Regions from separate parts of the Streptococcus sp. W151 genome, predicted to be linked through region 1. Evidence: predicted binding sites of a transcription regulator. Region 1 holds the regulator's gene; the other holds the start of a gene.

What was found. Region 1 encodes HrcA, which represses chaperone genes, less so after heat shock. Its sites were predicted from a motif close to TTAGCACTCNNNNNNNNNGAGTGCTAA; they were not measured.
Region 2: the regulator HrcA is predicted to act here: its motif matches at 8,463-8,489, upstream of groES (co-chaperone GroES).

The regions. Positions count from the first base shown of each region.
Region 1 is NZ_JBRKNT010000002.1:56,903-72,756, forward strand. Features, by position in the region: gene truA (tRNA pseudouridine(38-40) synthase TruA) at 1-294, opposite strand, end outside; gene ACVC7Q_RS05070 (family 20 glycosylhydrolase) at 435-3,962, opposite strand; gene dnaJ (molecular chaperone DnaJ) at 4,124-5,257, opposite strand; gene ACVC7Q_RS05080 (DJ-1/PfpI family protein) at 5,416-6,048, opposite strand; gene dnaK (molecular chaperone DnaK) at 6,230-8,053, opposite strand; gene grpE (nucleotide exchange factor GrpE) at 8,307-8,831, opposite strand; gene hrcA (heat-inducible transcriptional repressor HrcA) at 8,856-9,890, opposite strand; gene ACVC7Q_RS05100 (M15 family metallopeptidase) at 10,058-10,837, opposite strand; gene ACVC7Q_RS05105 (histidine phosphatase family protein) at 10,821-11,522, opposite strand; gene ACVC7Q_RS05110 (histidine phosphatase family protein) at 11,646-12,335, opposite strand; gene ACVC7Q_RS05115 (PFL family protein) at 12,417-13,754, opposite strand; gene ACVC7Q_RS05120 (ACT domain-containing protein) at 13,773-14,039, opposite strand; gene ACVC7Q_RS05125 (VanZ family protein) at 14,183-15,286, opposite strand; gene ACVC7Q_RS05130 (rhomboid family intramembrane serine protease) at 15,411-15,854, opposite strand, start outside.
Region 2 is NZ_JBRKNT010000002.1:216,210-232,063, reverse strand. Features, by position in the region: gene ytpR (YtpR family tRNA-binding protein) at 1-197, shown strand, start outside; gene ACVC7Q_RS05885 (single-stranded DNA-binding protein) at 299-694, shown strand; gene ACVC7Q_RS05880 (substrate-binding domain-containing protein) at 880-1,863, shown strand; gene ACVC7Q_RS05875 (sensor histidine kinase) at 1,863-3,179, shown strand; gene ACVC7Q_RS05870 (response regulator transcription factor) at 3,185-3,868, shown strand; gene ACVC7Q_RS05865 (ABC transporter substrate-binding protein) at 3,865-5,163, shown strand; gene ACVC7Q_RS05860 (PTS sugar transporter subunit IIA) at 5,304-5,741, shown strand; gene ACVC7Q_RS05855 (PTS system mannose/fructose/N-acetylgalactosamine-transporter subunit IIB) at 5,756-6,250, shown strand; gene ACVC7Q_RS05850 (PTS mannose/fructose/sorbose/N-acetylgalactosamine transporter subunit IIC) at 6,307-7,149, shown strand; gene ACVC7Q_RS05845 (PTS system mannose/fructose/sorbose family transporter subunit IID) at 7,133-7,987, shown strand; gene ACVC7Q_RS05840 (hypothetical protein) at 8,089-8,382, shown strand; gene groES (co-chaperone GroES) at 8,512-8,793, shown strand; gene groL (chaperonin GroEL) at 8,815-10,440, shown strand; gene ACVC7Q_RS05825 (LytTR family transcriptional regulator DNA-binding domain-containing protein) at 11,076-11,810, shown strand; gene ACVC7Q_RS05820 (sensor histidine kinase) at 11,824-13,128, shown strand; gene ACVC7Q_RS05815 (ABC transporter ATP-binding protein) at 13,418-14,098, shown strand; gene ACVC7Q_RS05810 (ABC transporter) at 14,095-14,802, shown strand; gene ACVC7Q_RS05805 (hypothetical protein) at 14,848-15,378, opposite strand.

The DNA.
Region 1 (15,854 bases):
ATCTGCTACTTGCTCCACCCGGATAAAATCAATATCCTCTGGGCTTTGGGTATCAAGGGCAAAGCGAAGCTTCTCCTCGTCCCGCGCTTGAGGGAGATCAAAATGAATCACCTGCCCAAGAGCGTGGACACCTGCATCCGTCCGACCCGCTCCATGAACGGTGACAGGGCTTCCTTGATTGAGACGCGTCAAGGTCTTCTCGATTTCTTCTTGCACACTGCGGGCATGCGGTTGGCGTTGAAACCCTGCAAATAAGGTCCCGTCATATGAAATGGTTGCTTTGTATCGTGTCATGGTTTTATTTTAGCAGGATATAAAAGGGGATACAAGAGTGAAAAAAGAAAACTGTCCGGGTACAGTTTTGCAAGCAAAAAAGAAGCAGAATGATGAACATCCCGCCTCCTAACTTCAATCTGTTACAAATCAACTAGATCTCAGTCTCTTTTTTTATTTTTCAAGTCCATTCCTGCTGCTCCTAAGATTGCTCCTAGTAAAGCGAGTCCAAGAGCAGATTCTACTCCTGTTTCTGGAAGTTGCTTGTCAGAGTTTACTGTTTCTGGACGAACCGCTTCTTCCACAGCTGCTGGAATTGGCGTCGGGGTATTTACTGATGCTACTGGTTGATCCTTCGAGATCACTTGATGTGTTGAATGATCTGGAAGCATTTTGTTCACGAGTAAGTCTGATTTCACTGGTGCTTCTACAGAAGGGCTTGCTGGAGTCACAACCTCTTTGGTACCGACTTCAACAATTTCTGCAACCGGCTCTGTTGCAACTTCTGTAGCGATCACTTTTCGACTTTGATCAAGTGCCGAAACCTCTACATACTCAAAGCCTTGCCCTTTAACTCCAGCCTGGATCACTCTGTGTTCTCCTTTAGCGAGATCTGGTTTGGTGCGTTCCACAAGGCCAAAATCAAGTTCTTTCTCCACGATTTCAAGACTTGGTTTGTCTTCCACTAGGGCTTTGACGTCATTTTCAGCTAAGCTACCCACTTGCGTGATTGGCTTGAGCCCCACAAGGGCTTTGGTCAGAGCGGCCACTTCTTGATCCACCTGATCTTGATGAGCACGACTCATATTCCAATTCAAGCTATCTAAAACTTTCTCAAGTGCTGCTCGAGATTCTGGTGTGTAAATGGCTAGATCTGTTGGCACCGTAGCAATTGCTTTTCTAAGAGCAGAGAAATCCGCCTTGAAATAGTCCTTGTTGTGGTTGGCAAAAGCTTCCATGACCTGGAAGACTTCCTCTTCCTTGTATTCATTGGCAGGTTCATCAGCCCAGATTCCCAACATACTTCCGGATGTCGGTATCTTGACATCAGGATATTTAGTTGAAGCTAACTGTTCAAACGGAATGGTTTCTGTATTTTGGATAGCTTTTTCGAGCGGATAACTTTGATCTCCCTTGTGGCCCAAAACATAGTACCAGTCTCCGTTGGTATTGAGGAATTTATACCCCTTATCTGCTAAATACTGCGGTGACGCGAGGTTATAGCCCCACCATCCTTTAGACCAGTATGAAATCAAGACATCCTTGTCAAAGGCAACATCATCTTCATCTCCATAATAGAAGCCATCGTTAAAGGCCATTGGCTGCAAGCCTTTTTCACGCGCCATAGCTGCAAGACTATTGGCATAGTCCGCAAACTTACCATAGAGGTCATACCACTTGAGGTAGTACCAGCCTTGCGCACTGGTAGCATCGTTGGCATATTCATCTGTTCCATAGTTAAAGATCTTAGACTTGTCTTTGAAGTAGTCCATGTACTTGCCAATCAAGGCTTTGGTAAAGTTGACTGCTGCCTCATTGGTCAAATCCATGGTTGTTTTTGAAACCGTATCAAAGCTAGCTTGTGAGTTTTCAATACCCAATTTTTCCATGGCCACTAACAAGGCATCCATGTGTCCAGGACTATTGACTGCTGCAATCAAGCCGATTCCTTTAGCAGTAGCATAAGCATGGAGCTCATCCATTTCTGCTTGGGTCAAGGCTTGCCCATTTGGATCATCGTAATAGGCCTTGGTACCTTCTAAAATGGCCTTTTTCACATCGTCACTAGCATAGGTTTTACCATTGGCTTCCACAGTCATATCATCGAGTACGAAGCGCATACCATCATTTCCGACCAGGAGGTGCAAGTCAGAATAACCTAGCTCACTGGCCTTATCGACGATCCGTTTCAACTGATCCAGCGAGAAGTATTTGCGGCCTGCATCAATCGAGATGACCTTCTTCATGGCAAGTTTTTCTGCTGCTTCTTTTGCTGCAACTTCTTTCGCATAGCTTTCTGTGTATACCAAAGCATCTTGAGCTGCTTTGAAATGATCGATCAAGGTTTTGGCCTCTGCTCGAGTCGTGTCTGCCCCTACCCCTTCTAAAGCTTTTTTAGCTGCCGCAAAGGCTACTAGAGATTCTGGTGTATAGTGGTCCAAATCAGTTAGAGCTTCTGAAAGAGTTTTTTCGACGACTTCAGGATCTGCTACAAAGTAGTCCGCATTCTTGTCCGCGAAGGCATGCATGAGCTTAAATAGAAGGTCTTTTTTGTAGGTTGCAGATGGCGTATCTGCCCAGGCAGCTACCATGCCACCAATGAAGGGAACCTTAGCCCCATCATTTTTTTGAACGACATCAATTGCTGACTTGGAAATTCCTTCGAGACCTTGATCAAGATTGTACCAACCAGATCCAGCCTTGTCCCGTCCAATCACATAATACCAAGCATCGTTGGTATTAAGAATCTGATGACCTAGTTCAGACAAAAGTTTTGAAGAAGCGACATCATAGCCGTTCCAACCACCTGTCCAGTAAGATACAATGATATCCTTGTCAAAAGTGCCATAGGAAGTATCACCATTGTAGTAGATTCCGTCATTAAAGGCCATTGGTTTCATCTTATGTTTTTTCACAATAGCCGCTAGATCATTGGCATATTGGATGAATTTTTCATAGCCTTTTTCTGGGTACCCTTCACCCGGCCAATGCTTGCTGGCTTGGAGAACCTGCCAACCATGGGCATCTGTGGCATCATTAGCATACTCATCCAAACCGATGTTAAAGATTTCGGTCTTGCCGCTGAAATAAGCCGCATACTTGTCTACCAAAGCCTTGGTAAAGTCTAAGGCTTTTTGGTTGTCCAAATCAACGGTCCGAGCTGATTTCTTTGTACCAAAATAATTAAAGTGAGGGTTTTCGATCCCCAATTGTTCCATGGCTGTCAGAATCGCATCCATGTGACCTGGACTATTTATGGTTGGGATGACGCCTACTTTCTTCGATTTGGCGTAGGCCAAAATATCATCCATTTGAGCCTGGGTCAAGGCTGTTCCGTTCGGATCATCGTAATAAGCCTTCGTCCCTTTTTCAACCGCATCTGTCACGGCTTGGCTAGAATAAGAAGTCTCCCCCACTTTCAAGGACATGTCATTCAAAACAAAGCGCAAGCCGTCATTTCCAACTAGGAGATGCAAGTCTGTATAGCCAGTCTTACTAGCTTCATCAATGATTTCCTTGATCTGGTCTGGTGAGAAGTACTTGCGACCAGCATCGATCGAAACAATCTTTTTCTTGGCTAATTTTTCTTCCTGATCAGGATCTTTGGCAGGCGTTTCCGTCGCTGGTTGAGCTGCAACATCGGACTCTGTGACAGAACTTGCCTCTTCGCGAATCAAACGGTCAAGATCTGACACCCGCAATTCTCGATCAGGCAGTGTCGGTTGACTTTGATCGACGATTGGAGCAGGAGCAGTCGGTTTTTCTACTACTGGCTGAGAAGCTTCCTCGTTTAGGGAAGTAGTCGACTCACCCTCGCTTGGCTGAGTTGGTACTGTCGTTGCAGGACTGTCAGTAGTCGTTGGTGTATCAGCAGCTACAACCTGAGCGCTAGCAAAAAATCCTATGAGCACCGAAGCCGCTCCTACTGCGTACTTACGAATAGCATAACGTGGTTGATGTGATTTCATCAGGACCTCCTAAATTGTCTTTGTAATCGTTTTCTTAAATTTAGCACGATATCTTAATAAATTCAATGAGGGTTCTCATTATTCTTTAATTAGGAGAGGAAGTTCTTGGATTCGATCCAAAATAAAACGAGCTCCTTAGTCAAAAGGAAACTCGTTTATTCTTATAAGTCATCTAAAGCATCTTTGACCTTATCAAAGAAGCCTTTTTTCTTTGGGTTGACCTTCAAATCACTTGCTTCCGCAAAGGCTTGAAGGGCTTCTTTTTGCTTGTCATTTAAACCAGTTGGGGTGACAACATTGACAGACACATATTGATCTCCCATGGCACCACCACGTAAGCTTGGAGCACCTTTTCCGCGAAGACGGAATTTTTTACCGGTTTGGGTTCCTTCAGGAATCACCAAATCGACATCTCCATGAACGGTTGGCACATGGACCGTATCTCCAAGAGCTGCTTGGACAAAGTTCAAGTCTAACTTGTAGTAGATGGTTGAGCCATCTCGTTCGAAGCGATCGCTTGGTTCCACATTGACAACCACATACAAGTCTCCATAAGGTCCACCGTTAAAGCCAGCTTCTCCTTGACCCGCTAAGCGGATTTGTTGACCTGTTTCAACTCCTGCAGGAATCTTGACATTCACGCTATGGGCTTGTTTTTCATGACCTGTTCCACGACAAGTCGTACATGGATCTTTGATTTCTTGACCACGGCCATGACAGACATCACAGGTCACTTGACGGCGCATCATTCCAAGAGGAGTTTGCGTATCTACATTGATAACCCCGGAACCATGACAGCGTCCACAGGTTACCGGACTAGTCCCTGGCTTAGCTCCTGAACCATGACAGGTATGACAGCTTGCTTCACGATGGTACTTAACTTCTTTTTCAGCACCAAAAATCGCTTCTTCAAACTTGAGATTGACGCGATATTGGAGGTCATCCCCTTGACGAGGAGCATTTGGATTACGACTTGCACCTCCTCCAAAGAAGCTAGAGAAGATGTCTTCAAAGCCACCAAATCCAGCACCATCAAAGCCACCAAATCCACCTGCTCCGCCACCGAAGCCACCATTAGCCCCCGTAGCACCGTATTGGTCATAAGCAGCCCGTTTTTGCTCGTCACTCAAAGTCTCATAAGCTTCTTGAACTTCCTTGTACTTTTCCTCAGCACCAGGCTCCTTGTTGATATCTGGGTGATATTTTTTAGATAATTTCCGATAGGCTTTCTTGATCTCATCTTGAGATGCATTCTTTGAAACGCCCAAACGGTCATAAAATTCAGTATTGTTCATAATTCAAGATACAAAGGGCGTCAAACGGACACAGCCAAAATAGGAGTTTTGACGACGGACGCTTGCGTCCTAGAAAAAACTATCTTTTTGGCACCGTCCGTAGCCCGTGTTCAGTTGAGAACACTCTTTGTTCCTTTCTATAATTTTCATGTAAAACTTTAGAGGGTGTTTTCTATACTCTGCTTCACTTGATCAAACTCTTGGTCTGATAGAGTAAATAACAATTCCTCTTCAGCGTACTCGTTCTGTTCTTTAAAATAGTTGTCCGTATTCTCTGCCAACCCTAGACTTAGAATCACTTTCCTTGCAAACTCTTGATGCGCAAAGCCTATCGCCGTAATGATTTGTTTATCCTGCACAACCACTTTAGGTTGGAAATTTTCACGTGGAAGAAATTCAAAATAATCAAAGAAGTTTTGCCAAATTCCACCTGTAAATTTAGTGTCCTTCAATAGACCTGCTTTGGCCAATAAAAGGGGGGCTGAAGAAATGGCTGCAATTAGGATATCTTGCTCACCAAGGTCCCTCAAAAACGAAATCAATTTTTCATCCTGTAGAGCAGGTCCAATGTTAACCATTCCTGGCAAAATCACGCAAGAATACTCTTCTATACGGATTTGATCTAATGCTTTCGTTGGTTGACAGGGCAAGCCATCCTCAGAAACCACCATCGAATAATCTGAAGCGGCATAATCAATCGTAATATCAAAAGACAGAGCTAAAGTACTCGTTAAAGCAGTTATCTCATAAAGAGAAAAATTAGGATAAATGATACAAAGTACTTTTTTCATACGCAGCATCCTCTATTTTACCGAAAAACAGAGGCTGGGTTGCAACCTCTGGATTTCTTCTTATCATTATTAACATTTAAGCAAAGCACCGTAGAAGGACAATCACTTTAGTGTTTAGTCATTCTTAACTACCTCGCTCCCCGATTTTCAAGCTCGGGATAAAATAGTCCACTGGACTATTTTATTTCTCCGTAAACTCTCCGTCTACGACGTCATCGCCTGCGTTTCCTGTTGCTTGTGCGCCTTCTGCTCCTGCTTGGGCTTGTTGCGCTGCTGCAGCTTGTTCGTAAAGTTTAACCGCAAGTCCTTGAGCTTTTTCGTTCAAGGCTTCAAGTTTTGCTTTCATTTCGTCCAAGTTGTTGTCTTCTTGAGCTTTCTTAAGATCATCAAGGGCAGCTTGTGCAGCATCACGTTCTGCATCGAAGCCTTTGCCTTCAGTTTCTTTGATTGTCTTTTCAGTCGCAAAGATAGCTTGGTCTACTTCGTTACGAAGGTCTACTTCTTCTTTACGTTTCTTATCTGCTTCAGCGTTTGCTTCTGCATCTTTCATCATGCGGTCGATTTCTTCGTCTGTCAAACCTGAGTTCGATTGGATAACGATTGTTTGTTCTTTTTGAGTTCCAAGATCTTTGGCTTTAACAGATACGATACCGTTCTTATCGATGTCAAATGTTACTTCGATTTGTGGAATACCACGAGGTGCAGCTGGGATATCTGTCAATTGGAAACGTCCAAGAGTCTTGTTGTCCGCTGCCATTGGGCGTTCCCCTTGAAGAACGTGGATATCAACGGCTGGTTGGTTGTCTGCTGCAGTTGAGAAGACTTGTGATTTAGATGTTGGAATCGTTGTATTGCGGTCGATGAGTTTTGTGAAGACACCACCCATTGTTTCAATACCAAGTGACAATGGTGTTACGTCAAGAAGGACAACGTCTTTGACATCACCAGTGATCACACCACCTTGGATGGCAGCACCCATGGCAACTACTTCATCAGGGTTCACTGATTTGTTTGGTTCTTTACCAGTTTCAGCTTTAACAGCTTCTACAACGGCAGGAATACGAGTTGAACCACCGACAAGGATGACTTCGTCGATATCTGACAAGCTCAAACCTGCATCTGAAAGGGCTTGACGAACTGGAGTTTTCGTACGTTCTACAAGGTCACGAGTCAAATCGTCAAATTTCGCACGAGTCAAGGTCATTTCCAAGTGAAGAGGTCCAGCAGCCCCTGCAGTGATGAATGGCAAGCTGATTTGAGTTGAAGTGACACCAGAAAGGTCTTTCTTCGCTTTTTCAGCTGCGTCTTTCAAACGTTGAAGAGCCATCTTGTCTGTTGACAAGTCGATACCATTTTCTTTCTTGAATTCTTCAACCATATGGTCGATGATTTTTTGGTCAAAGTCGTCACCACCGAGTTTGTTATCCCCTGCAGTTGCCAATACATCGAACACACCATCTCCGAGTTCGAGGATGGATACGTCGAATGTACCACCACCAAGGTCGAATACCAAGATTTTTTCTTCTTTATCAGTCTTGTCCAAACCATATGCAAGGGCTGCTGCTGTTGGTTCGTTGACGATACGTTCTACTTCAAGACCAGCGATTTTACCAGCGTCTTTAGTTGCTTGACGTTGTGCATCGTTGAAGTAAGCCGGAACTGTAATAACAGCTTTGGTTACTTTTTCACCAAGGTAATCTTCAGCGTAGCCCTTCAAGTATTGAAGAATCATAGCTGAGATTTCTTGTGGGGTGTATTCTTTACCGTTAGCAGAAACTTTTTCAGAAGTACCCATCTTAGATTTGATAGAGATGATGGTATCTGGGTTTGTGACTGCTTGACGTTTTGCAGCGTCACCAACGATGATTTCACCGTTTTTGAATGACACAACAGATGGAGTCGTGCGGTTTCCTTCTGGGTTTGCGATGATTTTTGATTCAGTTCCTTCAAGAACTGCAACTGCTGAGTTTGTTGTACCTAAGTCAATACCAATAATTTTAGACATATGTTTTTCTCCTTGTTGATTTTTTCTTCTTTTTTGATATTTCCCTTAAGTGGTGGGGACGTGAGCAACTCCCTTCGGGATTTCATCACTTATTTTTGAGCCTATTGTCTCAAAAATCCCCCTGTTTCAGTAGCACAAGCTACTGAAACTTTCACCACGGCGGGAAATATCTTCCTTGCAAGCCTCCGGCTTGCTTCTTATCTTTCTTTCATAGTTTAGTGTCGTTTCGGACAAGGTTTTTAAGTTTTCTCGCCTAGTTGAACACTACTACCATGGCTGGGCGTAGGATGCGTTCATGGAGTTTGTAGCCTTTTTGGAAGACTTGTGCGATGGTGTCTGCTGGATGCTCGTCATCTGCAGGTAAGGTTTGGATGGCCATGTGGTAGTTATGGTCAAAGGCTCCATCTGCTGGAATTTCTTCGATTCCTTCTTCTTTCAGAGCATGTACCAAACTTTCTTGGACCATTTCCAAGCCCTTCTTCACATCATCTGTCAATCCTTCGACGGCAAGGGCACGTTCGAGGTTGTCCAGTGATGGTAAGATCGCTTTTGCCAAATCTTGGCTACGGTATTTTTGTAATTGTTGACGTTCTTCGTTAGCACGGCGCTGAATGTTTTGCATTTCTGCATGAGCACGAAGGTATTTGTTTTCAAATTCCTCGGCACGCGCTTGTGCTTCTTCTAATTCAGAAGGTTGGTTGGTTTCCTCTACAACTTCTTCAGTTGTTTGGGCAACTTCCTCTTCTTTCACGTCTTCTTTTTTGATATCTTCTGTCAAGGCATACACCCCTTTCATTTGGTCTTAATTTACTTCATAATGGTTGCTGTTGAGGTAACGGTAGTAATCCGTTAACTTCATGACCAGCACTCGGCCGATGACATTGACCAGGCTAATCACACGCCTATAATCCATCTCTACGGGACCAATCACATGCATGAGGGCCATCCCACGATAAGGAACTAGGAATTTGTGACTAATTACCGTCACATTTTTCAAGGCCTTCTCTTGGGATTCTGCAACCAGGATCTGGGTCATTTGGTCTTCTGGCATTCCCCCTCGCAACTCGAGAGCTACGTGTTGGGGGTTATCTAAGAACTGATAAGTCTGGAGATCGGCGTAGGTTAAGGATGAAACCTTTCCTTCTACAAAGACCAGTTCTTGAAACAGTTGCGAGAAGACGTAATCAAACAGATCCAAGACATTGTCTGTCGTCTTAAAATAGCGCTGGACAATCTGTGGGATCTCCGTCCGCAGGCGGTAATGGATATCCAAGACTGTATTTCCAATGAAACGTTCTTGAACTAGCTGATGGAAAATTTCCAAATCACTGGTTAAGAAATTCTTTGGAATCGCAAATTGTACAGTGACAGGCTTTGATTCATCCAAGGTCAGAACCGCTAAAGCATCGTGGTTGGATAAGGGAACAATCTCAAAACCAGTCAAGCGCTGCCGCGTCGGTTCCACATCCTGAATGACTGCGGTGTAGCCCGTCATCTGGGCTAGTAACTTAGCCGTAGCATCCAAGATATCGTCTAACTTAAAGGCTTCGAAATCAAAGGCTTTCACCACCTGGTAGACATCTTGTTCATCAATCAACTCTAGATCAAGCGAGTTCTGAACAAAATATTGAAAACCAGCCCGGCTAGGCATTCGGCCACTCGAAGTGTGAGCCTTTTCTAGTAAGCCTTGTTTTTCGAGGGCAGCCATGTCGTTTCGGATCGTCGCACTACTGGATTGAATGACATCTTGCAGTGCTTTTGAACCGACTGGTTCGTGGGTCTTGGTAAAGATATCGACGACAAGATTTAGAATCTCATTTTGACGTTCTGTAACCATGACCTCACCTCTCTTTCGTATTTAGCACTCTATACACTCAAGTGCTAAACCATGATTCTATTATACACCCATCCAAAAGAAAGTCAAGAGAAAAATCCAAAAAATTAGCACTCTTTTTTCAAGAGTGCTAAAAATCATTCTGAAGACCTAGAGAAGTGAATCTCCTACTATTTTCCAGCCTTTTTCAATAGTTGAATATATTCTTCCAATACTAGCTGATGTTTGGCCATATACTGGGCGTTTTCTACGCCAACATAACGGAAATGCCAATTCTCAAAATTCACACCCGTGATGTTGCTCTTCCCATCTGGGTAGCGAAGGACAAAGCCATATTGCGGTGCGATGGCAGCCAGCTGCAAGCCCAACTCATCACTTTGACCAGCTTCGACACTCATATCGATCGCAAGCCCCGTCTGGTGTTCACTAGCACCAGGGACCTGCACCTGGGTCTGCACCTGCTTTTCAGCTTCTTCGTGTGAAAGACCACTGGCCTCTAATTGCGCAACACGCTCATTATAGAGCTCTGTTTGTTCCGCCACGCTTCGATAACCCGATATCAAGGTTTCTTCTGGGGCAATTTTTCGAGCCGCCTCTAGAAATTGACGAGTTGGCTCTACAATCCGACTATCCACTTTGATAGCATCCACATCTGTCAATTGTGGGTTCAACTCTGGCTTCACATTGTCACGATTGACCAAGATCAATTGCCAGTCTTTTGTCGAAACAGCTGGTAAATCTGATTTTTCTTTCTTTTTCTTAAAAGAAGAGGGAGTCGTTACAGCTGTTTTTTTTGCCTTCCAAAACTGAAGCCCTGAAAACAAGCTTGGTTTAGCCAAGTAAGCACCAATTCCTGATCCTAGTACCACAAGAAGAAAGAAACTCAATAGGTAGGGCCACCGTTTCTTACGTTTTTTTCTTGCGCGTCTATACTTATTTGTCATGGCCATCCTCTAAGAGTTTTGCTCCAACCTTACGATAGGACATATCTCCAATCTTTTCAATATGAAAGGCGCCATCCTCATAGGCCAAAACCGTTACACTTCCGTTGTCCAAGACCAATTCTTCAACAGCTTTCGGATCGATGAGATAAATCAAGGTCGTAATGGTCATGCCGTGGCTGACAACAATCGCATTGCCACCACCAGCTGCTTCTACCTCTTTTGCAATAGCTTCAAATCCTTCTAAGATTCGGCCACTCAAGGCGCTCCAGGATTCAGCCCAACCCGTGGTATCCACTTCAACGATTCCTTCTGCCAACTCCATCAAGCTCAACCGATGAAAATCCTCGACCTTAAAGACACGGGGTAAAACCCCCATAAAGAGCTCGCCATCATAGGCACCGTCGAAGCTACCAAAACACCATTCACGAATGCGTTTATCATAGCGATAAGGAATCTGACCTGTCAGACCGAGTTCTTGAAGAATAATCCCCATGGTTTGAATGGTGCGTCCAGAATCACTCGAAACAGCCTCTTTAAAAGAAAGACCTGCTTCCTTAAGGCCAAGCCCTAATTCTCTAATCCCACGCTCTCCTGCTTCTGTCAGCGGAGTGTCTGACCAGCCCTGTGCTCGCCCAATGGTATTAAACATGGTTTTTCCATGACGAGCAATATATAATCTGGTTTTTGTCATTGTACTACCTCCGTATGTATCTCTTTCATTATATCATTTTTTGTAAAAAGAAAGTAAGAAAGCTCTTACAAGTTTTGAGAGAAAGAAAAGGCTATGACCAAAAGGTCAGCCTTTTACGACGGACTAGGATTCTTGCAAGCTTTCACCGACTTCACGGTAACTGCTATCTCCAAACACCTTAACCGTCAATGTGCCATCTTCATATTCTACAAGGGTAACACTACCATTTGAAAGAGGCAGATTGAGATTTGGTTTTCCTTCAATTAGGCAGACCAAGGTCTGAATGGTCCAACTATGGCTGACCACCAAGGCATTGCCTCCTCCATTTTCTTCTACTTCTTTGGCAATAGCTTCAAAACCTTCTATGATTCGGCCTTTCAAAACTTCCCAAGGTTCAGCCCAATTCGCTGTGTCCACTTGGCAGATGCCATTGGCCAAGTCTTCCAAGGTCAAGGTCTTATAGTCTTCTACATCCAGCACGCGCGGCACGACACCATGAAAGAGCTCACCACCGTAGGCTCCATCAAAGCTTCCGAAACACCACTCGCGAATCCGCTTGTCAAAGCGATAAGGAATTTTTTCTTTTAAACCCAATTGATCAAGTATGATCCCCATGGTCTGAATGGCACGACCTGAATCACTGGAATAGGCTCGGGTAAAGTCCAAACCAGACTCACGCAAGCCGATCCCTAGAGCCTCAATGCCTTTTTCTCCTTCTGCTGTCAAGGGTGTATCAGACCAGCCTTGAGCACGGCCAATGGTATTAAACATGGTTTTCCCATGACGAATCACAAATAATCTTGTTTTAGCCATCTTGTCTCCTTTTGCAAGAAAAAAGTCTGGAGTTTCATCATCACAGACTTTTCTATTTTCTACTATTATACTAGATTTCTCTTAGTTTTTAAAGCTATGAACCGGAGCCGGAATTTGACCACCACGGGCAATGAAATCAGCTGACGAAGCTTTGTTGACCTTCATTACCGGAGCAGACCCAAGAAGCCCTCCAAGCTCTAACATATCGCCTTCTTTTCCATAAGGAATGATGCGAACCGCTGTTGTCTTTTGGTTGATTACCCCGATAGCTGCTTCATCGGCAATCATAGCCGCAATGGTCGTAGCTGGAGTATCAGATGGAATGGCAATCATATCCAGACCGACGGAACAGATAGCCGTCATGGCTTCCAATTTTTCCAAGTTGATATGACCCGATTGAACTGCCGCAATCATCCCTTCATCTTCTGAGACTGGAATGAAGGCACCTGACAACCCACCGACTTGGTTACAAGCCATGATGCCGCCTTTTTTCACTTGGTCATTGAGCAGAGCGAGCGCTGCAGTAGTCCCGTGGGTTCCGACTACTTCAAGCCCCATAGCTTCAAGGACACGGGCAACCGAATCCCCAACAGCCGGTGTTGGCGCGAGAGACAAGTCTACAATTCCAAACTCAACACCGAGACGTTCACTAGCCATTTGACCAACCAGTTGCCCGACACGAGTAATCTTGAAGGCTGTCTTCTTAACTGTTTCAGCCAAGACATCAAAGCTTGCACCTGGAACTTTTTCAATGGCCCGTTGGACAACACCAGGTCCTGAAACCCCAACGTTGATGACAACATCCGCTTCACCGACACCGTGGAAGGCACCCGCCATAAAGGGATTATCTTCTACTGCATTTGCAAAAACTACGAGCTTACCAGGCCCCATTGGATCTGCTTGGGAAGCTTCTTTAATGATACGGCCCATATCTCGGACAGCGGTCATATTGATCCCCGTCTTGGTCGATCCAATATTGACTGAAGAGCAGACAAAATCGGTCTCTGCAAGAGCTCGAGGAATGGAGTTGATGAGGATTTCATCCCCTTTTTGGTATCCTTTTTGAACCAGGGCTGAGAAGCCACCGATAAAGTTAATTCCGACCTCTTTAGCCGCACAATCCAACGCCTTGGCAAAGGGCACATAATCTGTCGCATTGGTTGCTGCTCCGATAATGGAAATCGGAGTGACCGAAACCCGCTTGTTGACAATAGGAATACCAAGTTCTGCCGCAATCTCATCCCCAACAGCTACTAAGTCCTTGGCCTTTGTCACAATCTTCTGGTAGACCTTTTCTGCCGCCTTATCAATATCTGGATCAATACAATCTAGAAGGGAAATCCCCATGGTGATGGTCCGAACATCGAAGTTCTGCTCCTCAATCATGGCAATGGTTTCTGTTACCTGTCTAATGTCCATAAATTCTCAACCCCTATCTTACAAATTGTGCATGGCATCAAAAATCGCTGCGCTTTGGATATTGATTTTGACATGAAGAGACTGACCGAATTCTTCCAACTCTGAACGAAGCTGCGTGAAATCCTTTTTCTCATCCGATGATACGACCGCCATCATGGTAAAGTATTCATCCAATACAGTTTGAGAGATATCGTCGATATTGAGTCCTAATTCTGCCACTTTCGTTGCGACACCGGCTACGATTCCTTTTTGGTCTTTTCCAACGACTGTAATAATTGCTTTCATTTCACTGCTCCATTCTATCTATTTGCTTCCATTGTAGCACATTCCCCTTAAAATCGCCCTTCTCAACTGGGAACGTTCGGATATTTTCCGCGTGTCTAAAAAAAGGCTGGATCTAGATCCAACCTCTCTATCAACTATTCAGTTCAATCCTTTAAGATCTCTTTCTTCACGCGCACCGTACTCTCATACTCAACTCCAGCTAAACGGTCAAACGGAAAACGACGATTAAGTAAGACGATGGCAAGAGTCAGAATCAAATACAATAAAAGTGCAAAGAAGAGCAATAAAATCATGGATAGGGTTAAGAGGGAATTATCTGTCAAATCGCTGTTCAAGAACGAAATCAAATAGAACAATCCCTGAGGAATCAGATAGAAATAGACAACTACTAGGATCCCCCGCCAGATGGTGCGAAGCCATTTTTGCTTTTCAAAATGCAGGCGGAATTTCAGCAAAGCCATTCCCAAGGTTTTGCCCCGCCACAAAGGAAGCAAGCTAAAGTAAAGAGCCAAAACCGCTACATAAGGAATCATCCCTAAACGCCCAATCAATGCGTAGAGAATCGATACCATCACAAAGTCGATCAAAAAAGCAAGTCCAATCCGAAAGCCAGATACTCTCGTCCCCACTCGGAAAGAATGCTGATCTATTTCATCTCGTGTTGGCAGTAACCAAACCAGAAACCAACCGAACAGGTAGCCCACTCCACCACCGGTGGTATTTTGAATGATATCATCGACATCTGCTAGGCGGTAGGGGCCCGGATATAGAAAGTAGAGACCTGACAACTGGGTCAGCTCCAAAAAAAGACTAAAGAGGGCCGTCAGGAAAATCGTCTTCTTAAAACCACACTTGAAATAATAGCGTAGATACATCCCAAAAGGAATCAACATCAGGACATTAAAGGCGGGCACATAAAAAGTCGGATGCTTAAGGGCTTGAATCCAAGTACCAGTCTGCGCTAGATCAAAGGGACTCTCCTTGAAAAAATCCACCACAAAAGCAAAGGGATGGAGATTGATCATTTCCGAGTAGCTGGTATGAATCTTACTCGGATCCGGCAGGGGCAAGATCACCAGCAGATAGACCGTCATCAAGTAAAGCATAAATGAATAGAAAATCAGTACCCGCAATTTATTGACCGAGCCATATTTTCGATAATTCAAAATCATGTAGGGCAAGGTCAGCAAAAAGGCCAGGAAAGGAAAGAGCTGAACAGCCGTCTTAATAGTAGAGATATAGCCCATTGTGTCTCCTTTTTTTCGTTATAAAATCACCCTTTGCGCAATGACAAAAGGTGATTTTTCATTGATATAGAGTATTATACGGCGCAGTGAGGGAAGAGTCAAGGAAGGAAGATGAAAATCTCGCTTAAGAGCCAGCTTCATTGGTAGGAGCCTTCTTCAGACTTTTACTTCCGAAAAAGACCAATAGATAACTGGCAATCCCTGAAAGGTGCAGCCAAGTCGAGATCCAGCCGGTGATAGCCGGTAAGAGCATGAGGCCAGATAGAAAAACTAAGAATAGATAAAACAGTTTTACGGAGAGTGAATACTCTTTCCACATATTTGGCAGGAGCAAGACTCCCCCGGTTACAAAGGCATAGCCTACAGCAGAGATCCCTGTTGCCTGAATGTCCTGCCCTTGCGTTAAAAGATGAAAAACGCTGGAAGAGAGAGCTGTCGCCGTCACAAAAACGATCAAGACTTGTCTGGAGCCTCTCTTCCTTTCCAGTAGTCCGCCAAAAGGTAGAATCATGAGCCCATTTAAAATCAAATGGACCCATAAAAACCAGACAGGGGCTCCTTTACTGCC
Region 2 (15,854 bases), 160 kb from region 1:
CTCTTCCAGGTGCCATGATGCCGGATGGCGGCTTGATTTTCCCAGGAGCACTTCGTGGTGAAAAAAGTTATGGCATGATGTGCAGTCCTCGCGAATTGCACTTGCCAAATGCTCCTCAAAAACGAGGCATTATTGAATTGGATGACGCAGAAGTAGCAGGAACACCATTTGATCCTGCTCGTCACTGGCATGAATAAAGAGAAGAATCTAGGATTTTTTGAATCCTAGATTTTTTTGATTTTGGTTTGCCACTTCCATTTTTTGAAATTTTTTCGAATAAATAGATAGGAGGTAAATGATGTATAATAAAGTTATTTTAATCGGTCGCCTAGTAGCGGCTCCAGAATTGCATAAAACCAGCACAGACAAATCCGTTGCCCGAGTGACCGTTGCGGTCAATCGTCGCTACAAGGACCAAAACGGGGAGCGAGAGACTGATTTTGTCAATGTCGTTGTCTGGGGGAAATTGGCTGAAACCATGGCTAGTTATGCCAGTAAAGGGAGCCTGATCTCTTTGGATGGAGAGATTCGGACGCGCCGCTACGAGAAAAATGGTGTCATGCAGTATGTGACAGAGGTCCTCTGCCAAAGTTTTCAGTTGCTAGAGAGCCGGGCTCAGCGGGCTATGCGTGAAAATGGTGGAACAGGAGATTTGGCCGATATTATCTTAGAAGAGGAAGATCTTCCCTTTTAGAAGTAAAAAAAGCTAGTTCGTCCCTAGACTAGCTTTTTTCATACTTATGAGGGATTTTATTCGGGAACGACTCTTTTTAAAATGAATCAAATAAATACATCTGTACAATAAAAACAAGCACTTTTTTTGAAAAAGTAGTAAAATAAACTAATATATATTCAAAAATTTCAGAAAAGGAACGGAGTTTGAAAGGAAAAGAAGAGAGAAAAGAACGGTTGAAATGGCTGTTAAAACGGGTTCTACTGTTGATTCCAGTGGCCTGCATCCTCTTGTGGATCTATGCGATTTGTCAAACCAGTAGCATGAAGGGACAGACCAAGATCGGTGTTACCTATATGACAATGAACAATGAGTTCTATAAAAGTATTCATTCGGAAATTAGTCGAATTGCCGATGAGAAAGGGGCTCTTGTTTATGTCCGAGATCCAGAATTGGACGAAAAAAGGCAGAGCCAGCAGATCGATGATTTTTGTGCCCAAAAAGTGAATGTGATTGTGATTAATCCGGTCAAGGGGGATAGCCAGCCGATTTTAAAGGCTCTTAAAAAAGCTAGAAAGCAAGGAATTAAGATCATTGCGGTCGATACCCAGCTGAAGCATTTTAAGCCTGATGCCAGCATTGTATCCGATAACTACCAAGCAGGAGTCTTGATTGCGAAAGAGCTGATGAGACGCTCTTCAAATGCTCGGATCCTTCTCTTGGAGCATAAGGGGACGGTTTCAGCAGATACGCGAATTCAGGGATTTAAGGATACCATCAAAGGTCGGGGGTCTTATCAGATCATCTCGGAACTAGAAACCAAAGGGCAGACGGAGATCGCCATGCCAGCTGTTCGGAAGTTCTTGCAGTCAGGGGTGGATATCGATACCCTGGTCGCTCTGAATGATCGCTCAGCTATTGGAGCTCTAGCGGCCATCAAGGAACAAGGGATCACCCATCCCATCGCGATATATGGGATCGATGGCTCACCCGATATGAAATCCTTGCTGCACTCGACCGATGATGTCGAGGGGACCGTTGCCCAGTCTCCTTTGAAGATGGGAGACCGCGTGATGGAGGTCATCCAAGATATGACGGCTGGGAAGAGCTACCAAAAAGAGATAACTATTCCGGTTCAAATGATGACAAAGGAAAACATCGATCAATTTGATGTGAATGGGTGGCAGTGATGAGAAAATTTAGAGGTGTGAGGTACAGTTTGGCCATCCTGATGGTCGTGAATTTTATCGCTGTTATGCTCAACAGTATCATCTATCTTCAAGCAACTAACTATATCATTGCTCAACGACAAGCCCCCTTATTATTGGAGCGTTTGGAGCGCATTCCTTTTGCACCCTCTACGACTTTTTGGTTGTCAGCGGTCTTATTTGCTGGGATTGCCTTGATCTCCATGAGTCGTTATCGGTCTCAAACGAGTCGATGGTCCATTTTTGATCAGTGGAATATTCTAGAGATCCTCCTGATGTTGCTCTTGATGTGGGTCCAAAATGTAGCTTATAACGGGCTTATTCTCTTGGTTTTTGCGGATATCTTCTATGGTTCCAAAGAGTTGAATACCAAGCGAGACCGCAAGTATTGGTTTGCTTTTATCCTAGTGAGTTTCTTGATGCTCCTTGTGACCAATTCAGACGTCTTTTCGCTTTTCTTTCCGATACCTTCTCTTGATGTCTATATTCATTTTTATCCTGCCTCCATTCGAATTCTGGCCTTTTTCTTGAAGAATTCCCTCTATGCCTTGAATATGGTGCTCTTTATTATTTCGCTCTTGTTCTATATTATGAATGTTCTTGCGGAAAACCACGAGGTTGAAGAAGAGTTGGCCATGGTTTCGAAGGTCAATACGGAGTTGAACAACTATATGGCCTTGTCTGAGAAGATTGCAGAAGATCGGGAGCGTAAGCGGATTGCTCGGGAGATTCACGATACCTTGGGGCACGCGCTAACAGGGATCTCAGCCGGTTTAGATGCTGTCGGAGTCTTGATTGATATCGATCCCAATCGAGCAAAGGAGCAAGTGAAAAGCGTATCAGAAGTTGTCCGTGAAGGGATTCAAGATGTGAGGGGCTCTCTCAACCGTCTTAGACCGGGAGCTCTTGAGGGACGGACCCTCAAAGATGCTTTAGAAAAGACGATCCGCGAGTATCAGGCGCTTTCAAACTTGCAGGTTGATTTACACTATGAATGGATTGATGTCGATATGGATGTCATGATTGAGGATACGATCTTTCGTGTCATCCAAGAGTCCATGACCAATGCGGTTCGCCACGGCCATGCCAGTCAGATGAGTCTTCATTTTTTTGAGGACGAAAAAGATTATCTGATCGAGTTGCAGGACAATGGGGGTGGGTTTGAAACCTTGACCTATGGCTATGGGCTCAAGCAGATGATGGAACGAATTTCTATCCTAGGAGGACAGATTCAATTTGAAAGCCGCGATGGATTTTTCACGCGCGTCAGTTTACCGAAATATAAAGAAGGGAGATAGAGATGGTGATAAAAGTAATGGTGGCAGATGACCAGACCCTGATTCGAGAATCTCTGAAAATTATTTTGTCAGCCCACCCCGATATCGAAGTGGTGGCCACAGTGGAAGATGGGAATCACGTCTTGTCTAGCATTCCCCAAACCCATCCTGACCTGATCTTAATGGATATTCGGATGCCAGGCATGGATGGGGTTTTGGCGACAAAAGAAGTAAAAGAACACTATCCGGATATCAAAATTATTATTTTAACGACCTTTGACGATGATGAATTTATCTATAGTGCACTCAAGTATGGTGCTTCAGGTTATCTTTTAAAGGGAGCCTCGACAGAGGAACTCTATGAAGCGATTAAGGTGGTCTACCAAGGCGGTGCTATGATCAATCCCAATATCGCTAGTAAAGTCTTTCAAATTTTTTCACAAATGGCCAAATCTAACTTCTCTATCGCTGTGGATGAGGACAATGTCAAGGATTTGAGCACAACGGAATGGCGCATTATCCAAGAAGTCGGCTATGGGGAGTCCAATAAAGAAATTGCGGCCAATCTTTTCTTATCAGAAGGAACCGTGCGTAATTACTTATCAACGATTTTGGCAAAATTAAACCTACGAGATCGAACGCAATTAGCGATCTGGTCAGTCCAAACAGGAGTGACCAGACGTGATTTTTCAAAAGGAAATTCGGAATGAAATTGAAGCAAAAGTATCTTTCTTGGGGAATTGGCCTCCTTTCTGTGCTCTGTATAAGTGCGGGTTTCTGTTGGTGGGAACAGCAGCCAATTGTGCTCCATATAGGCCTTTATGCAGGTTCTAGTTGGGATGTGCCGACCAGTCAACGTTCTGATGCCTTGGATCGCGCCATTCAAAAATTTGAGAAGTCCCATCCCCAAGTCCGTGTAGAGTATGAAAACGGGATTCCGCAGTCAGATTATTCAGACTGGCTCTCCGAAAAGATTGTCTCAGGAAAGACGCCAGATGTATTTATGGTTTCTGAGCAAGATCTTTCCTTATTAGCAGCGCGGGGGGTGTTAGAAAAGTTAAACGGCTATATGGATCGAAAAGATCAAGCAGCCTTTTATCCCGTTGCCTTTGAATCAGGTGTCTATCAAGGGCAAACCTATGCCTTACCTTATGAAAGTAATCCTATTTTGATGTGTGTCAATAAAGATCTCTTGGATAAAGAAGGTATCGCGGTTCCCAAAGAAGGTTGGACCCTTGAAGAGTTCTATACGATTTGCAAGAAACTAACCAAAGATACCAATGGGGATGGGCAACTAGACCAATTTGGGAGTACAGAATACACCTGGAAAGAAGCCTTAGCAGCAAATGGGGGTCATCTCTTTCAAGAAGGGATGCTTAAGCTGACGGCTCCAGAAGTCAAAGAATCCTTGACTTTCCTACAAAAATTGGAAGATTTAAATAAAAATTACAAGGTGAGCTCCAAAGATTTTGACCAGGGGAAAGTCGCCTTTTATCCTATGACCTTGGCCCAATATCGGACCTATAAACCTTATCCCTACCACGTTTCTAAATATTCAAACTTTACCTGGACCTGTATCCCGATGCCTGCTAAGTCAAAAACGACCAAGGCGACCTTAGTCACAACGACTTCTTTTGCTATGTCCGCTCGGACTTCTCATTCTAAGTTGGCTTGGGAGTTGATGCAGGTTTTGACAGAGGATCCAGACATTCAACAAACCCTTTTTGCCCAATCTCAAGGGATCTCCGTCATGCCACAGGTAGTCAAGAGTCGCTCCAGTAAAGACCTTCTGCAGGTGGATGATTTTGGGACGGACTCCTTGACCAATCAGACCTTGAACCGCATCATGGAACAAGCTGTTGAAAGTAGTCCTAAAAATGTCTCAAAAGAGGTGCTAGAAAAGCTAGACTACTTGATCGGCAATGCCTTGCGCGATCAGGATGTCGAGAACCGTTTGCCTCAAATTCAGAGGGAGATGGAAAGCAGTCTTCAGGTAGGAGTTTAGAGTAAAACAAGATGGCATTTTGTCAAGTGACAGATGTCATTTTTTTATTGCTAAATGTCATATTTGAAATGTGACATTTGACAATATAAAAGCGCTTTCAAATGATCTACAATAGAGTCAAATAAAGGAGGCGTAACAAAATGAAATACCTCGTTTTGGTCAGTCATGGTGGACTGGCAGAAGGTCTAAAAACATCACTGGCCATGTTTGCTGGTGACAAGATGGATCAGGTCATCGCAGTTGGACTCAAAGAAGGAAAATCAGTCGATGACTTCGCAGTTGATTTTAGAGAGAGCATTTCAGGATTGACAGCTGATGATTCTGTTTTGGTCTTGGCAGATATTGTAGGTGGTAGTCCATTAACCACTGCAGCTACTGTTCTAGAAGAAGCTGGAAAGCTCGATGGAGCCTTGATTCTTGGGGGAATGAACCTCACCATGGCCTTGACGGCAGTTGTGATGAAGGATGTGTTGGATGGAGACGATTTGTCAGCCACCATCTTAGCAGAAGCACGATCTGCACTCCAGCCTTTTGAAGTTTCAGCTACTAGTGCTGAAGAAGATGATGACGATATTTAATAGGGAGGTACCTTATGGTAGTAACATTTGTACGGATTGATGACCGCATGATTCACGGTCAGACAGTCACACGCTGGGCGAAGGAAAAACCATGTGATGGTTTGATTGCTGTAAACGATGCAGCAGCATCAAACAAGGTTTTGATCCAAGCTTACAAAGGAGCATCCGACAAGAAAACCTTTGTATGGACAAAAGAAGCCTTTAAGGAAAAATCAGCAAAAGTAACGGAATCAGATAGTCGTTACTTCTTGATCACTAAGAATCCCATCGATATGAAGGAAATTTTGGTCGACCAAGGGTTTGTCCCAGGTGATGTCAAAGAAATCATCGTTGGCCCTGCAAATGATCGTCCAGGTGCTGTGAAATTGGGGAATAACCAATCCATCACTCAGGAAGAAGCAGAAGCTTTCCAAGCCATTCAAGCAGCAGGCTACAAGGTGAAATTCCAATTGTTACCAGATGTTTCGATCGGGTATTGGGATGATTTCAAATCAAAATTTGGTTTTTAAACCCAACAGCCTGATCTGTTAGGTAAATAAATTTACAAACAAAAGGAGCGTTTGTTATGACAATTTCATGGATTCAAGCAATCTTGCTTGGTATTTTCGCTAGCTTGTCTTCAATGCCTGGTATGGGAGGTTCCAGTATCGGGAACTATACACTCGGTCGTCCCTTGATCGGTGGGTTGATTTCAGGTTTAATTCTTGGAGATGTGACAACCGGTATTATGGTCGGGGTTGCCCTTCAAGTCGTTTATATCGCCTTGGTAACACCTGGTGGTACCGTATCTGCCGATGTGCGTGCCATCTCTTATATCGGTGTTCCTCTTGCTATCTTGTTTGTGCATGCCAATAACATCACAGATGAAGCAGGAATCGCCGCAGCTGCAGCTCCAATCGGTGCAGCCGTTGGGACCATCGGTACGGTTCTTTTCTACGGTACTGCTACTATGAACTTGGTATGGCAACACATTGGTTGGAAAGCCGTTGAAGAAGGAAACTTCAAAAAACTCTACGCAGTTGACTGGGTTTACCCTTGGATCTCTCACTTCCTTTTCTCTTTCCTTCCAACAATGATTATCACCAAATACGGTGAAAACATGGTTGATTTGATGAAACAATACCTTCCTATGGATGGTTACTGGATGAAAGCCCTCTTTACAGTCGGTGCTCTTCTCCCATGTGTCGGTATTGCCATCTTGTTGAAACAAATTGTTACAGAAGCAACTGACTTCATTCCATTCTTTGTTGGATTTACCTTGGCAAAATCTCTCGGATTGAACTTGGTATCAAGTGCCGTTGTTTCATTAATCTTTGCAGTAATCTACTATGAACTTGAAGTGATCAAATCGATGAAAGCTGCTCCAGCCGGAGTGGTGGACCTAGACGATGATGAGGAGGATATTTAAAATGGCTGATAGAAAGAAAATTTCAAAGAAAACATTAGCAAAAGCATTCCATCATTGGTATTATGGTCATTTGACTTGTTTCTCTCAAGAACATATGCAAACCTTCGGGTATTTGACTTCTATGCTTCCAATCGTAGAAGAAATGTATGACACCAAAGAAGAACAAAAAGATGCGATGCAAACCTATACGGCCTTCTTCAACACTGAACCACAACTTGGATCTCTTGTTGTAGGGATCACAGCTGGTTTGGAAGAAGCGCGTGCAAACGGAGATGCAGTAGATGGCGAAACCATCAACGGTATGCGTGCCGGTTTGATGGGACCAATCGCTGGTATTGGTGACTCATTGGTCGTTGGTACCTTGATTCCCGTTCTTTTAGGGATTGCCCTTGGCCTTTCTAAGGGTGGGAACATCGCTGGTGCTCTCTTCTACATCGTCGTATGGAACCTCTTAGTTTACTTTGGTATGCGCTTTGCCTTCTTCAAAGGTTACCAATTAGGGGATAAAGCCGTTGAATTCCTTGTAGGACCAAAAGGACAAGCTCTTCGTAAAGCGATCAGCGTTGTCGGTGGTATGGTTATCGGTGCCGTAGCAGCTACTTGGGTATCTGTTACAACAGCCCTTCAATTCAAGAATGCTGAAGGAAAAGTCTTCTTGAACATCCAAGAAAAGATCGATGGTGTTTATCCAGGTCTCTTGACAGCAGCCTTCATCACTCTTTGCTGGTGGTTGATGTCTAAGAAAAAAATTTCACCAAATAAAGTCATGTTACTTCTCGTTGTAGTTGCTTTGATCGGTGTTGCCCTTGGTATCTTTGATCCACATCTTAAATACTAAGGTAAAGAAAAAACGAATTTGCTAGTAGGAGTTTTTGAGAATGAAGTGAATGGACCTCCTTTACTTGCACTTCATTCTCAATTTTTATCAGGAGGAATCCCATGGTTACAAAACAAGAACTTGTCAATGGATATGAAACAGAAATCAAGTACCAACGTCACATGCTTGAAAACCTTGGTCGTTGGTTTAGCTTACTCTTTATCATTGCCAGTATTGGTGTGGTATTGATCTATCTCTTTCACAAAAGTTTCCTCCCACTCTTGATCCTCGGGATTTTACTAGCCTTGATTGGGATTTTAGGCATGATTGTTTTTGGATATGGTATCTACCGTGGGCGGATCAATCTTCAAAAAGTGATCGATGATTTCAATCAAAAATTGACAATTTTAAATTAAAATTTTAGAAACATCTCATCTATTTTTGAGGTGTTTTTTTCTTGACTATTTCTGACCAAGTGATACAATAGAAACATAAGTTAGCACTTACGTATAGAGAGTGCTAAAAACACGTATGGAGGAATGAACATGTTAAAACCATTAGGAGACCGCGTGGTCTTAAAAGTAGAAGAAAAAGAACAGACTGTTGGAGGTTTTGTTCTCGCTGGTGTGAGCAAGGCCGATACAAAAACAGCTGAAGTAGTGGCTGTTGGTGAAGGCGTGCGTACCCTAAGTGGTGAACTCATCGCCCCAGCTGTAAAAGCAGGAGATCAAGTTTTGGTTGAAAGCCATGCAGGAATTGAAGTTAAAGATGGGGAAGAAACCTACACCATCGTTGGAACATCAAACATTCTTGCAATCGTAGAGTAAGAGAAGAAAGAGGTTAGAGAAATGGCAAAAGATATTAAATTTTCATCAGATGCACGTTCTGCAATGGTCCGTGGTGTCGATGTCTTAGCAGATACAGTGAAAGTTACTTTGGGCCCTAAAGGACGCAATGTGGTTCTTGAAAAATCATTTGGTTCGCCTTTGATCACAAATGACGGTGTGACCATCGCCAAAGAAATCGAATTGGAAGACCATTTTGAAAATATGGGTGCCAAATTGGTATCAGAAGTGGCTTCTAAGACCAATGATATCGCAGGTGACGGGACAACGACTGCGACTGTCTTGACCCAAGCCATCGTCCGTGAAGGGATCAAGAACGTTACAGCAGGAGCGAACCCAATCGGTATCCGTCGTGGGATTGAGACCGCTGTTGCAACAGCAGTAGAAGCTTTGAAAAACAATGCAATTCCAGTATCGAGCAAGGAAGCCATTGCTCAAGTAGCTGCTGTGTCTTCGCGTTCTGAAAAAGTCGGTGAGTACATCTCTGAAGCTATGGAAAAAGTTGGCAAAGATGGGGTTATCACCATTGAAGAGTCTCGTGGAATGGAAACAGAACTGGAAGTTGTTGAAGGCATGCAGTTTGACCGTGGTTACCTTTCACAATACATGGTGACGGACAATGAAAAAATGGTAGCCGATCTTGAAAATCCATACATTTTGATTACGGACAAGAAGATTTCAAATATCCAAGAAATCTTGCCATTGTTGGAAAGCATTCTTCAAAGCAACCGTCCACTCTTAATCATCGCAGATGATGTAGATGGCGAAGCTCTTCCAACGCTTGTCTTGAACAAGATCCGTGGTACTTTTAATGTTGTAGCTGTTAAGGCGCCAGGATTTGGAGATCGCCGCAAAGCTATGCTAGAAGATATTGCGATTCTCACAGGTGGTACAGTCATTACAGATGATCTTGGTTTGGAATTGAAAGATGCAACTATTGAAGCTCTTGGTCAAGCAGCTAAAGTTTCAGTTGATAAAGACAGCACTGTCATTGTCGAAGGTTCTGGTAACCCTGAAGCGATTGCTAACCGTGTTGCTGTCATCAAGTCACAAATCGAAACCACAACATCTGAATTTGACCGTGAAAAATTACAAGAACGTTTGGCTAAATTGTCTGGCGGTGTTGCCGTGATCAAGGTCGGTGCTGCAACAGAAACAGAATTGAAAGAAATGAAACTCCGTATCGAAGATGCCCTTAATGCGACTCGTGCAGCTGTTGAAGAAGGAATCGTTGCCGGAGGTGGTACAGCTCTTGTCAATGTCATCTCTGCAGTCGCAGCCCTTGAATTGGAAGGGGATGAAGCGACCGGACGCAATATCGTGCTTCGTGCTTTGGAAGAGCCAGTTCGCCAAATTGCTCACAATGCTGGTTACGAAGGATCTATTGTGATTGATCGCTTGAAAAATGCCGAAGTCGGAACAGGTTTCAATGCTGCAACAGGTGAATGGGTGAATATGATTGATGCAGGAATTATCGATCCTGTCAAAGTGAGCCGTTCAGCCCTTCAAAACGCAGCTTCTGTTGCTAGCCTCATTTTAACAACTGAAGCAGTCGTAGCCAACAAACCAGAACCAGCAGCCCCAGCAGGACCAGGAATGGATCCAAGCATGATGGGTGGGATGATGTAAGACGCTACAAATGATTGAGGCTTTGCCTCTCATCATTTGACGCCAGCCGCTATTGTGCGGCCTGGCTAATCGTCTGACTAGCTCAAAGGGAGGAAAGTATCGTTCCTCCCTTTTTATCGTACTTTGGGAATTTCATTTGTTATGGAATAATATTTTTATTTTAAATTTTGTAACAGAAATGATAAATACTAGTTAAAGAGGATTTGTGTAAATATTTGGGAATTAAGCGTTTTCGGTATTTTTTGGTGGAGAAGTATTTGCCAACAAATTGCAATACAAATTAACTGATTTTGTAATAATTCTAGTGTATACTATTAAGAGTAGATCACAGGTCTACATTGTTGCAAGGGGAGAACTTCCCACATACATGTCTATTGACAATAAAACTTGATCGTAATATCGCTGTTAGTAAAATGAGAGTTTGAACATAGAGTAGATTTTATCGACCTTTTTCATATTAAAAAATATTTTTCAAATTCCCCTTGCGCAAGCTCTTCCGGATTCCTCCGGGAGAGTTTTTTCTTGTTAGGGAGAAAAAGATAGAATGCCTTTTGAGTCTACTTTGAAAGAGTGGCTCAGCAGCTATTATTTATGGTAAAATAGAACATATTCGTCGAGGGGAAGGAGTGAAGACTTTGTTGAAGATTTTTGTGTTAGAAGATGAGTGGATCCAGCAATCACGAATCGAATCGGTCTTGCAGGAACTGGTTGCTCAGAAATCCTTGCAATGCAAAGCGCCAGAAGTGTTTGGAAAATCAAGCCAGTTGCTGGATGCTATCACAGAGAGAGGCGCTCATCACCTATTCTTTTTAGATATCGAGATTAAAGGTGAGGAGAAAAAGGGTCTAGAGATCGCAAAAGAGATTCGTAAGAAAGATCCCCATGCGACCATTGTCTTTGTCACCACTCACTCTGAATTCATGCCCATTACCTTTCAGTACAAAGTAGCCGCCTTGGATTTTATTGATAAAACGCTGGGTGAGGAAGAGTTCAGAGAGAGAATCAGCTCAGCCATCGACTATACCTTGGAGCAAGCTGGGACCACGATTGCGCAAGATGCTTTTACATTTGAGAGTGCGATGGCGCGTGTACAAGTTCCCTTTAATAAGATTTTGTATGTTGAAACGTCTCCAACCATTCACAAGGTTATTTTACACACCCAGGATGAGCGCTTAGAATTTTACGCCAGTATTGCCGATATCGAAAAAGCAGATCCCCGCTTGTATCGGTGCCACCGCTCCTTTGTGGTGAATCCACAAAATATTACGAAGATTGACAAAGAAGCCAAGAAAGCTTTTTTTGAAAATGGGGACAATTGCTTAATCTCACGGACCAAGTATAGAGGCTTACTGGAAGCTTTGAAAAAATAGAAGGGAGAAAGAATTGCTGTTAGATATTCTAATGTCTTACTTAAAGTTCTTCGTCAGCATGCTGATCTATCGTCATATCAGTAGACAAGAGTTCGCCTTACGTTGGCTCTTTTTGTGCCCCTTCTTCTTTGCAGTCGTCTTTACCCTTGTGCCACCGGTAGGCTTTTTTGGCTATTTCTTAGTATTTATTGCCTATAGTTTCTATCGGAATCGTAACATACGACACCTTTTGAACATTTTTTACGGGCTCTACCCGGTTGTCATGGAGAGTCTCATTGGGCGTCTCTTAGCCTTTTATGTCTTTCCAATGCTCGGGATTGTACTTGTTCATGAGGCATCTGTCAGCTGGTATGATGCTCTACTTGAATTGCTGGTCTTTCCTGTCTATTTAGGGCTCACTAAATTGTTAAAACTAGATTTTACAGATTTAAAAGTAGGATTTCAACGGCAGTATTTTAATCGTTTCTTACTTCCAATGGATCTTTCTATGTTTGTGTATTTAGTCAGTGTTATAGGTCTGGTGGTTTTTGAGGATGCTATTCCTTATGCAGATGCTTTACGGAAACAGTTAAATAGTATTTATCTGATTTTGTTTTTTGTGATGCTCTTGTATTTCAATGCAGTGTCCAAAGAACGATTGAAACAAGAGATTCTAGAGCAAAAAGATAGGCAACTGCAGGAGTTAGCCACCTATAGTCAACACGTCGAAATGCTCTATGGGGAGATTCGTGCCTTTCGTCATGATTACCTGAATATTTTAACCAGTCTCAAGTTAAGTATTGAGCATGAAGATCTCAATGCGATCAGGGAAGTCTATGAGAATGTTCTTCGAGAGAGTGGCCAACAATTTTACGATAGCAAGTTTGATATTGCCAAACTCAGTCACATCGAAAATCCGGCTGTAAAAAGTGTTCTGTCCGCAAAATTGTTGGAAGCGCAAAATAAAGGGATTGGGATCTCTGTAGAGATCGATGAACCTGTTCGTGATTTATTCATCGAGGTTTTAGATTTCATCACCTTCTTATCCATCCTTTGTGACAATGCTATTGAAGCGAGTCTTGAATCAGATGACCCACAGCTGACTCTTGCCATGCTTCAGGAGGAAAACTCCCTCATCTTAATAGTTGAAAATAGTACAAAAGCTGAAAAAATAGATCTGGCGAGAATTTTTGAAAAGGACTACTCAAGTAAAGGAGATGGCCGCGGTCTTGGCTTGTACAAGATCCAACAATTACTGGAAAAATATCCCAAAACGACAGTGTCTACCAAGAGTTCAAATTACCGATTTACCCAGAGCCTGACCTTTTGGAAGGAATAATAGAAGAGAGAGTGGGACAGAAATCGGTAATTCGTTAGAATTCGATTTCGTCGTCCCACCTCCGCACAGTTGGGTAGGGCTGTAAAAGCTGATGAAATCAGCGTAGTAGAGCCCACTCAGCCACTGCGTCTTGCTTGACAATCCAAAAACAATTGAGAGGCTAGGACTTTTGTCCCAGCCTCTTTTTGGACCATTCACGACGATTTTTTGACCGATTCTGACAGAGAGCCTCCAAGGTTTTCCTCTTGAAGTATAATGGACACAAGATCAATAAGAAAAGAGGGATCGTATGTTTCAGGTAGCATCTATTACAAAATCATTTAAGGAGAAAGCTGTATTAAAGGGGGTGTCTTTTTCGATAGAAGAAGGAGACAAAATTGCCTTGCTGGGAAATAATGGGGCAGGTAAAAGCACCCTGTTCAACATTATCGCTGGACAGCTCCAGGCTGATTCGGGGACGATAAAGACTTCGCTTGATTTTCAAAGGGAAATTGGGATGATGCCTCAGGGAGATCTGCTCATCGAGGATCTAACCCTTGCTGAATTCGTTGAATTAAAAAGCCGGATGAATCAGCTGAAGCAGGCTGATATCAATGGACTCTTAGAGATGGTCGAATTAAGAGAATCAAGAGAGCAGATGGTGGGAAGTCTTTCCGGTGGTCAAAAGAGACGCTTGTCCTTGTTGTTAACCATTTTGAATCACCCAAAGTTGATTTTTTTAGATGAGCCGACGACAGGCATGGACTTGGAAGCAGTGGATAATTTTTGGAAATTGCTGGAGCAGCAAGAGTTTACATCTGTTGTGGTGACCCATGATTTTAACCAAATTGATGCCTTTTTTACAAAAGTCCTGATTTTAAAAGACGGTCGAATTGCTGCAACAAAGGCTGTTGAGGATATTCACCAGGCTGGTCAAACCATTGAGCAGTATTTCCGAGAAGAGATGAATAAAGGAGGGGAACAAGCATGAGAAAGATTCAATTAAAACAAGTTTTACGAAATAAGCGCTTCGTATTATTCACCATTATTTTACCCATAGGCTGGTATATCTTCTTTTATCAGCTTCAAAAAGGGGTTTCACCAAGTATTTTATTAGGCATTGCCGTATTTATCGGGGTCATTGGCAATAGCCTTGCAACTTTTAGTAAGCGAATCGCCTCAGATATCGGTTTTTATTCTTTTGAATCCCACTTTACAAGCTATAGTGTCAAGAACTATTTATGGGATCAATCGATTGTACAACTGATTCTGAACAGCTTGATCTTTTTAGCAGTCCTAGTAGTTGCTGTCCTAGGTTTTCACTTTCCAGTGACGACTAGCCTGTTGGTACAATTTTTCCTCTTATCCTTGATGGGGATCTACTTTAGTGTGATTGGCTTTGTACTTGGGGTGAGGGTAGATGCCAAGACGATTGATACCATTGGCTTTCCAGTTATTATTTTAGCAGCCATGACCATTATTCCCTTTGATTCGCTTGGCGCAAGTGGAGGATTTATGGACTTGGTTAGCAAGCTACAACGGGTTTTCCCAGGCTATTATTATACAAAGCTGATCCAAGATTTGACTGAGAAACAAACGATTGATGCCACCCAATTAGCGCTCTTTGTTGCCGTATTTGGATTGAATTTGCTATTTTTCTATCTGCTCGTACCCAAAGGGGAAATGGGGAACTAAGAGCAGTCAAAAAAGCCTTGAGAACAACTCAAGGCTTTTTCTTTGCTACAAAACGGTTATTTGATATTCGTTCGTCAAGTACTTGGATAGGTTTTGCCAATCTTCTTCCTTAAATTTACAAAAATTGACGAAGAGTTTTACGGTATGGTGCTCTGTGTCAATGATCGTATTAGATTTTGAGAGATTTTCTAGTGCAGTATTTTCCCTAAGCTGAAATTCGATAAAATAACTCTTACTATTTTGGTGATCGGGGTCACTAACGTCAGCCACTTTATAGGCTGCACTCACCAAAGCTTCCTTGGGGATAAAGATATCTTTTGTCAGGATCACTCCCTGATAAGCATAGATCCCATCAGAAGTCAGCTCAAAGGCGATCTGACGGCTGGTCAGTCTTTTGATCCCAGCAATGGTTGCATAGATCGCAATTAGAAATAAAAGGATCTGAATGAGGGTGACGAAACTGACTTTGGGAATCCCCTCAAAACCTAGGAACGATAAAAACGCTAAGTGGATAAAGAGCGCACAGGCAAAAGCCAAAAAGCCATATCCGACATATTTTGAATAATAGATTTTCATTTTTGACTCCTTACATTTTAAATGCTACGAAAACTCGGAATTTCAAGTACCCTTATCATAGCGGATTCAGGCAAGAACTGTCAATTGTTTGGTAGGGTTCAAAGGTAGTTTTTATTTTAAATGGAATAACAATGGTGCAGAATGATTTAACTTCGTACGCTACATTATAGTATCTAAAAAAGTGAGCTAAATACTCTTAAGGCAAGCAAAAAAGCCTTGGTTATCAAGGCTTTTTGTGCATAAAAGATGCCCCCTACATGGATTTGGAAAGGATTTTCATATTGAGAGTAATTAAAAATATTGAAATATAAGTGATTTTAGGGAAGTACTTTTAGGTATTTCCAATGTCATGATTTAAAAATGGGACAAAAGTGGGGCAAAAACGAATGACTCTCATTTGGTTTGAAAACCTATAATATCTAATGATTATGCTATACTAGAAATATAGTGTTGTTATCAATAAATATCAGTGCGAG